3 regions of the Allobosea sp. Tri-49 genome follow, and region 1 is predicted to be linked to each of the others. Evidence: predicted binding sites of a transcription regulator. Region 1 holds the regulator's gene; each other region holds the start of a gene.
The links. The regulator PhoB, encoded in region 1, activates phosphate uptake and scavenging genes when phosphate is short. The targets are predictions, from matches to a motif close to TGTCATNNANCTGTCAT.
Positions count from the first base shown of each region.

Region 2: the regulator PhoB is predicted to act here: its motif matches at 1,358-1,374, upstream of BLM15_RS08225 (glycerophosphodiester phosphodiesterase).
Region 3: the regulator PhoB is predicted to act here: its motif matches at 904-920, upstream of BLM15_RS27760 (alkaline phosphatase).

Region 1 covers NZ_CP017946.1:4,278,642-4,280,905, reverse strand. The annotation lists gene phoU (phosphate signaling complex protein PhoU) at 30-752, shown strand; gene phoB (phosphate regulon transcriptional regulator PhoB) at 781-1,479, shown strand; partial or broken gene BLM15_RS20685 (YnfA family protein) at 1,489-1,783, opposite strand; gene BLM15_RS20680 (NUDIX hydrolase) at 1,780-2,229, opposite strand.
Region 2 covers NZ_CP017946.1:1,670,345-1,672,608, reverse strand. The annotation lists gene BLM15_RS08230 (hypothetical protein) at 1-71, shown strand, start outside; gene BLM15_RS08225 (glycerophosphodiester phosphodiesterase) at 149-1,309, opposite strand; gene BLM15_RS08220 (pentapeptide repeat-containing protein) at 1,538-2,158, shown strand.
Region 3 covers NZ_CP017946.1:5,751,252-5,753,515, reverse strand. The annotation lists gene BLM15_RS27760 (alkaline phosphatase) at 1-850, opposite strand, end outside; gene BLM15_RS27755 (class I SAM-dependent methyltransferase) at 1,063-1,698, shown strand; gene BLM15_RS27750 (glutathione S-transferase family protein) at 1,852-2,264, shown strand, end outside.

The DNA of each region.
Region 1 (2,264 bases):
CGTCGGCCAGCCCCGAAGGATACGCCCCGATGTCCGACCATATCGTCCGCTCCTACGATGCCGATCTCGAGGGCCTGCGCCGCAGCCTCGCCGAGATGGGCGGCATGTCCGAGCGTATGCTCGGCGACTCGACCGTGGCGCTGGTGCGCCGCGACACCGCGCTCGCCCAGAAGATCATCAGCGCCGACCAGCGCCTCGACAATCTCCAGCGCGAGGTCGAGGAGAAGGCGGTGCTGACCATCGCCCGGCGCCAGCCGCTCGCCAACGACCTGCGCGAGCTGATCTCCGCGATCCGCATCGCCGCCGATATCGAGCGCGTCGGCGACCTCGCCAAGAACATCGCCAAGCGCGCCGTCGCGATCTCCGGCCAGTTCTCGCCGCCGCATCGTGCCGTGGTAGGCCTCGAGCATATGAGCCGCCTGGTCCAGGCTCAGCTCAAGGACGTGCTCGATGCCTACGCCGCCAGCAACGAGCAGAAGGCGATGGAGGTCTGGCGCCGCGACGACGAGATCGACGCGCTCTACACCTCGCTGTTCCGCGAGCTCCTGACCTACATGATGGAGGATCCGCGCAACATCACCTTCTGCACGCACCTCCTCTTCTGCGCCAAGAATGTCGAGCGCATCGGCGACCACACCACCAACATCGCCGAGACCATCCATTACCTCGTCACCGGTCAGTCAATCGACGAGACCCGGCCCAAGCTCGACACCACCAACATCCTCGTCGACCTGCCGGCAGCCAATGGCTGACCGGCGGACGTTTTGAACGGACGCTGACATGCCTGCACGCATCCTGATCGTCGAGGACGAGGAGCCGCTGACCCTGCTGCTGCGCTATAATCTCGAGGCCGAGGGCTTCGAGGTCGACAGCGTGGCGCGCGGCGACGATGCCGAGCTGCATCTGCGTGACCACACGCCGGATCTCGTCCTGCTCGACTGGATGCTGCCCGGTCTCTCCGGCATCGAGCTCTGCCGGCGCCTGCGCACAAGGCGCGATACCGAGCGCGTGCCGATCATCATGCTGACCGCCCGCGGCGAAGAGACCGAGCGTGTGCGCGGCCTTGCCACCGGCGCCGACGACTATGTCGTCAAGCCGTTCTCGCTGCCCGAGCTGATCGCCCGCATCCAGGCGCTGCTGCGCCGTGCCAAGCCCGGCCATGTCGCCGGATTGCTCGCGGCCGGTGATCTCGAGCTCGACCGCACGACGCGACGCGTCCGACGCTCCGGCATGGAACTGCATCTCGGCCCGACCGAGTTCCGCCTGCTCGAATTCCTGATGCAGGCGCCGGGCCGGGTCTATTCCCGCGCGCAACTGCTCGACGCTGTCTGGGGTCGCGACGTCTATATCGACGAGCGCACCGTCGACGTCCATGTCGGGCGCCTGCGCAAGGCGATCACGCCGGCCAACGCCAAGGATCCTCTGCGCACCGTGCGCGGCGCCGGCTATGCCTTCGACGAGACCTTTGCGCGCGGCTGATGGTTCTGGTCAGCGCGGCGCGGCGATGATGACAGCCGCACCGGCGAGGCAAAGTGCGGCGCCGGCGAGATCGTAGCGGTCCGGCGCGATCTTCTCGACCAGCGCCATCCACGCCAGCACGCAACGATGTAGATGCCGCCATAGGCGGCGTATGCGCGGCCGGCCGCGGGACTATCGACCAGCGTCAGCAGCCAGCCGAAGGCTGCGAGCGCCACCAGACCGGCTTGTCCAGCTTCAGCCAGGCCCAGAAGGCGAAGCAGCCGGCGATCTCGGCCAACGCCGCGCCTGCATAGATTGCGATCATAGCCAATACGTGCCCGGCCCTAAGGCTGCGGTGAGCCGGGCGAAGACAGGGCGGTAAGCCTCGGACGCCAGCGGTGTCAGCGATGGGGCCTCGCCGAACGTGAACCAGCGGATCTCGCTGTGTTCGTCATTACTGATCGTGGGATCGCCGCCCGCCCATTTGCTCACTGTGAACAGATGCCAGAGCGCGGGGGTGACGCCGTCCGTCTCCGTCGTCTCGATGGCCTCGAAGCGGCGGAAATCTGTCGGAGTGATGCCGGTCTCCTCCTGGAGCTCGCGGATAAGGGCGGACTCGGCGGTCTCGCCCGCCTCAAGGTGGCCGCCGATCGTGTCCCAGCAGGATGGGCGGTTCCGGCGATGCGGCGACCTCAGTCCCAGCAGGAGCCGCCCATCCCTGATCGGTAGGGCACAAGCATACTCAATCGGGCGAGGTCTGGGGGCGTTCATGCATGCCTCCTGCATCGAGCCGGGCTATCGACAAA
Region 2 (2,264 bases), 2.6 Mb from region 1:
GCCGCACCGAGACGCGAATTCGGGAGACCCCGCGCGGTGAAATCCGTCGCACGGTACGCGTCTGCGACTAAGCGTGAGTTGAGTTACGTCTAGTCGGGTCTATTGCGACCGCCGCACCCAGTTGGTGCGGCGGTCTTGCATTGCGTGGTTATTTGGCGTTGCGCGCCTTCACGGCCGCATCGGGGAAGTCCGAGAACAGCCCGTCGATGCCGAGCGCCAGATAGGCCTTGTACTCGGCCGCCGGATCGCCCTTGAAGTCGGAGGCAAGGCGCTTGGGCTCGCTGCGGAAGGTCCAGGTGTGGACGAAGAGCCCGACGGCATGGGCGTTCTTCACCACGTCGGTCGGCGGCAGCAGCACGCGGTCGCGCTCGTCGATCGTGCCGTCGCCGTTGAGGTCGCGCGGCTTGCCGTCGTCGCCGAGCACCTGCTTGGCCGGCATCAGATAAGGTTTCCAGGGACCGACGCCGTCGGCATAGGTCTTGACCTCCTTCAGTCCCTCGGCAGTGACGAGGTCCTTGAAGGTGCGCTTGTCGCCGGTGACGACAAAGTCATAGGGTTTGTCGAACGGCGCGGCGAGGACGATGCCGCCATCCTTGTCGACATCGTCGGCGTCGACGAGCTGGATCAGGCGCAGCTGTGTCTTGCCACGCAGGTATTTGAGGTTGGCTGTCTCGAAGCTCTGGATGAACACCGGAGAGGTCTTCTCGGTCCAGCCGGCGGCTTTCAGCTGATCGAGCAGCTTGTCCTCGATCGCAAGACCCAGAGCCGAATGATAGGTCGAGTGCTTGATCTCCGGGTAGATGCCGATCGTGCGGCCGGTCCGGGTGCTCTCGGCTTTGGCGAGGTCGATGACCTGCTGCAGCGTCGGGATCTCGTATTTGCCGTTATGCGACTGATCGCGGTCGGCAAAAGCCTGCTTGGCCCGCAGCGTCTTGATCTCGGCGAGGGTGAAGTCGGAGGCGAACCAGTCGGTGGTGTCGACGCCGTCGATCTTGCGGGTTGTCTTGCGCGCGGCGAACTCCGGCCGGGTCGAGACGTCGGTGGTTCCCGACAGCATCGGCTCGTGGCGGACGACCAGGTGTCCGTCCTTGGTCGAGACCAGGTCGGGCTCGATGAAATCGACGCCGTGCTCGATCGCGAGCTTGTAAGCTTCGAGCGTGTGCTCCGGCAGATAACCGCTGGCGCCGCGGTGGCCGACGATCAGGGCCGGCTTGCCGTCGAGGGTGGGGGCCGTCTGTGCCTGTGCGGCCGGAATCTGGAGCGCCAGTGCACCGAGAAGCGATGTCGAGAGAAGGAGGTTCTTTATCATGGTTTGACCTAGTCTCGCGGAAATGCGCGCGACCTTAAGGCACTGGATATGACACGGCCATGAAAGCGCGCGCTCGGATTCGAGGAAAGTGTCGTGGCTCTCGCCCGGATTTGGGGAGGTCGGTAATCGAGTAAGGTGCCGGTTCGCACTCCACTCGAATTTCGGCGCAAACAGAAGCGGACCGACACTTTCCGTAGGCTGGCCGGGTTTCGAATAAGTAGAGACATCATGGCTGAACGACGATATGGCGAGCCCGCTCCCAAGACGGTCGAAACGATTGCCGGTGCGGATTGGTATGGCGACGAGCTCAACCGGCAACGCTTTCAAAGCACGCTGTTTGCCGATCTCGATCTGAGTGAGGCCCGGAACACCGGCTGCGTCTTCAAGGAATGCACCTTTCGCCGGGCGCGCTTCAACGGCTCTACGCATCACAGCGCGGCTTTCTTGAACTGCACCTTCGCCGCGTGCAATTTCTTCGACACCACCTTCACGGAATGCAAATTCGTAGGCAGCATGTTCGACGGCTGTCAGTTCGACAGCATGCAGGTCGTCGATGGCGACTGGTCCTTCGTTGGCCTTCCTGGGGCGGATTTACGGAAAGCGAGCTTTCGCGGCACCCGATTGCGGGAAGCTGACCTGACCGGCGCGCGGTGCCAAGATGGCTCGATCCGGGAGGTCGATTTGTCCGGAGCCTGGCTGCACAGCGCCGATTTTTCGAATTGTGATCTGCGAGGAAGCGATCTGAGTGCGTTGGAGCCTGCCAACGCCCAGCTTAGCGGCGCGATCATCACGATCGACCAGACTATTGTCGTTGCCAGGGCTTTGGGCCTGGACGTTCGCAGAAAGTAGGCACTGCCTGAGCGTAGGCTCGCTCCGATCCCTCGCTCTGTAGTCCCGCCAAGAAAAAGCCCACTCCGACGGGGGCCGGAGTGGGCTTCGCGTGGTCGCTGACGTC
Region 3 (2,264 bases), 1.5 Mb from region 1:
GGGTCGACTTCGGCAGGAAGTTCGGCGAGCCGCCGCCCATGATCACGTCGGGCTGCACGTCGAAGAACATCTTGACGATGTCGTTGTAGTCGGAGCGGCGGCGGGTGTGGGCGACCATCGCGGCCGGGGTCGCATCCTCGATCTCGGCGTTGGTAACGACACCGATCGCCATGCCGGCGCGCTTGCGCTTGATCACCTCGGAAATGGTCTCGACCTTGGGGTGGTCGAGCGTCAGGGCGTTCTTGGCGCAGTAGATGCCGAGCGCGTTGACGCAGGACTTGTGGCCGGTGGTGTAGGCGCTGGCGGAGTTGGCGCTGTCGGTCACGACCGAGTCGGTGCCCGAGGTCGAGATCAACGCCATGTTCGGCATGTCGTCGATGGCGAGCTCGCCGCCGTAGAGACCCTGCTCCCAGCCCTTCGACAGGATCCGCGCCGCGGTGCGATGCGCGATCGACATGCCGTCGCCGACGAAGAGGATGACGTTCTTGGCCTTGCGCTCAGCCGTCGGGTAGACGGTCCAGTTGACGGTGGCCTTGTCGCTGCCCTGCGTCGCCTCGACGACGTACTGGCCGGCCGGCAGCTGCGCGCCACGCAGCCAGAGGGCCGAATGCTTCTGGCCTTCCTCGTTCTGGACGAACTGGACTTCGCGGCCGAAGGCTTCGGCGACGGGCTTGCCGTTGATCGTGACCTTGACGTCGGCCGAGGTCGGCGCGTTGGGGAACTCGACCTTGAAGTCGAAGCGCGAGCCTTCGAGTATCTCGGCGCGGGTCAGCGGGTAGATGGTCTGCGCCGTCGCCGGCGCCGCGCTGGCGAGCATCGCCGCCGCCATCAGCCAGGTTCGCTTCTGCATGATCTTCTCCGCCCCATGGGAAAGCCAGGTCGGCGGAGCGTTAGGAGCGTCAGATGACACTATGATTACTGCGCTCGGGGCAATAATGTTACGTTATAACACTCAATTTATTGTGGCCTGTGAACTTGGATTTCGGACCAACTGCCCCTGCAGCGGGCAACGAACTGTTGCAGGGCCTGTGCTAAGCCCGCATCGCGCAGGAGAGACGCAGCATGAGCACGGCAAGCGATGCCCGCTTCTGGGACCGGTCCTCGAAGAGCTACGCCAGATCGCGGATCTCGGACCAGGCCGGATATGAGCGCACCCTGGAACGGACGAGCGCCCTGCTGAAGCCGGACGACGGCGTGCTCGAAGTCGGCTGCGGCACCGGGACAACGGCGCTCCGGCTCGCGAGCGGGGTCAAGAGCTATCTCGCAGCGGATCTCTCCGCCGGCATGATCGCCATCGCGCAGGAGAAGCACACTGCAAACCCGATTGCGGGTCTTACCTTCCGCACCGCGACCGCCGAGGCGCTCGCTTCCGAAGCTGCTCGGTTCGATGCGGTTCTCGGCTTCAGCTATCTGCATCTGGTCCGCGACCTCACCAGCACGTTGCGCAGCATTCACTCTGTGCTCGCGCCCAGCGGCCTGCTCATCACCAAGACACCCTGCCTCGGCGACATGAACCCGCTGATCAGGCTTGCCCTGCCGCTCATGCAGATGATCGGAAAGGCACCCTATGCCGGCGTCTTCAGTGCGCAGGAACTGAGCGATCTCATCGCCGCCGCGGGCTTCGAGATCCTGGGCACGGAACGCCATGCGAGCAAAGGCAAGGACAGCCGGCCTTTCATCGTGGCGCGCAAGATATAGCGCTGGAAGCTTGGGCTGAGTGGAGCAATCCTCACTCAGCGACGTTTCGTTCCAAACGATCGGGCAAGTACAGGCCGCTCCTGACAGCTGCTGACACACAACACCCCTATCAGCCCGTCCATCGCTTGAGGAAACGCCAAAAGGGACATCGCTATGCTGACCTTCTATCATTCGCCGCAGTCGCGCTCCTTCTCGATCCTCTGGTTGCTCGAGGAGCTCGGCCAGCCCTATGAGATGAAGCTCGTCGACATTCGTGCCGAGGACGGCCCACCGGAGAGCTATCGCGCCATCCAGCCGCACAAGAAGGTTCCAGCGATCGTCCATGACGGCACCACCGTCACCGAGCGCGCCGCGATCTGCCTCTATCTCACCGAGCAGTTTCCGGAAGCCGGGCTGGCGCCGGCCGTCGGCGATGCCGATCGCCCGACCTTCCTGACCTCGCTGGTCTATACCGACGCCGTGCTCGACCCGATCATCGCCACCTCCATGCACAAGTTCCAGTACGAGGCGCGCGGCTTCTCCTTCGGCTCTCATGCCGACACGGTCGCCAATCTCGCGAAGAAACT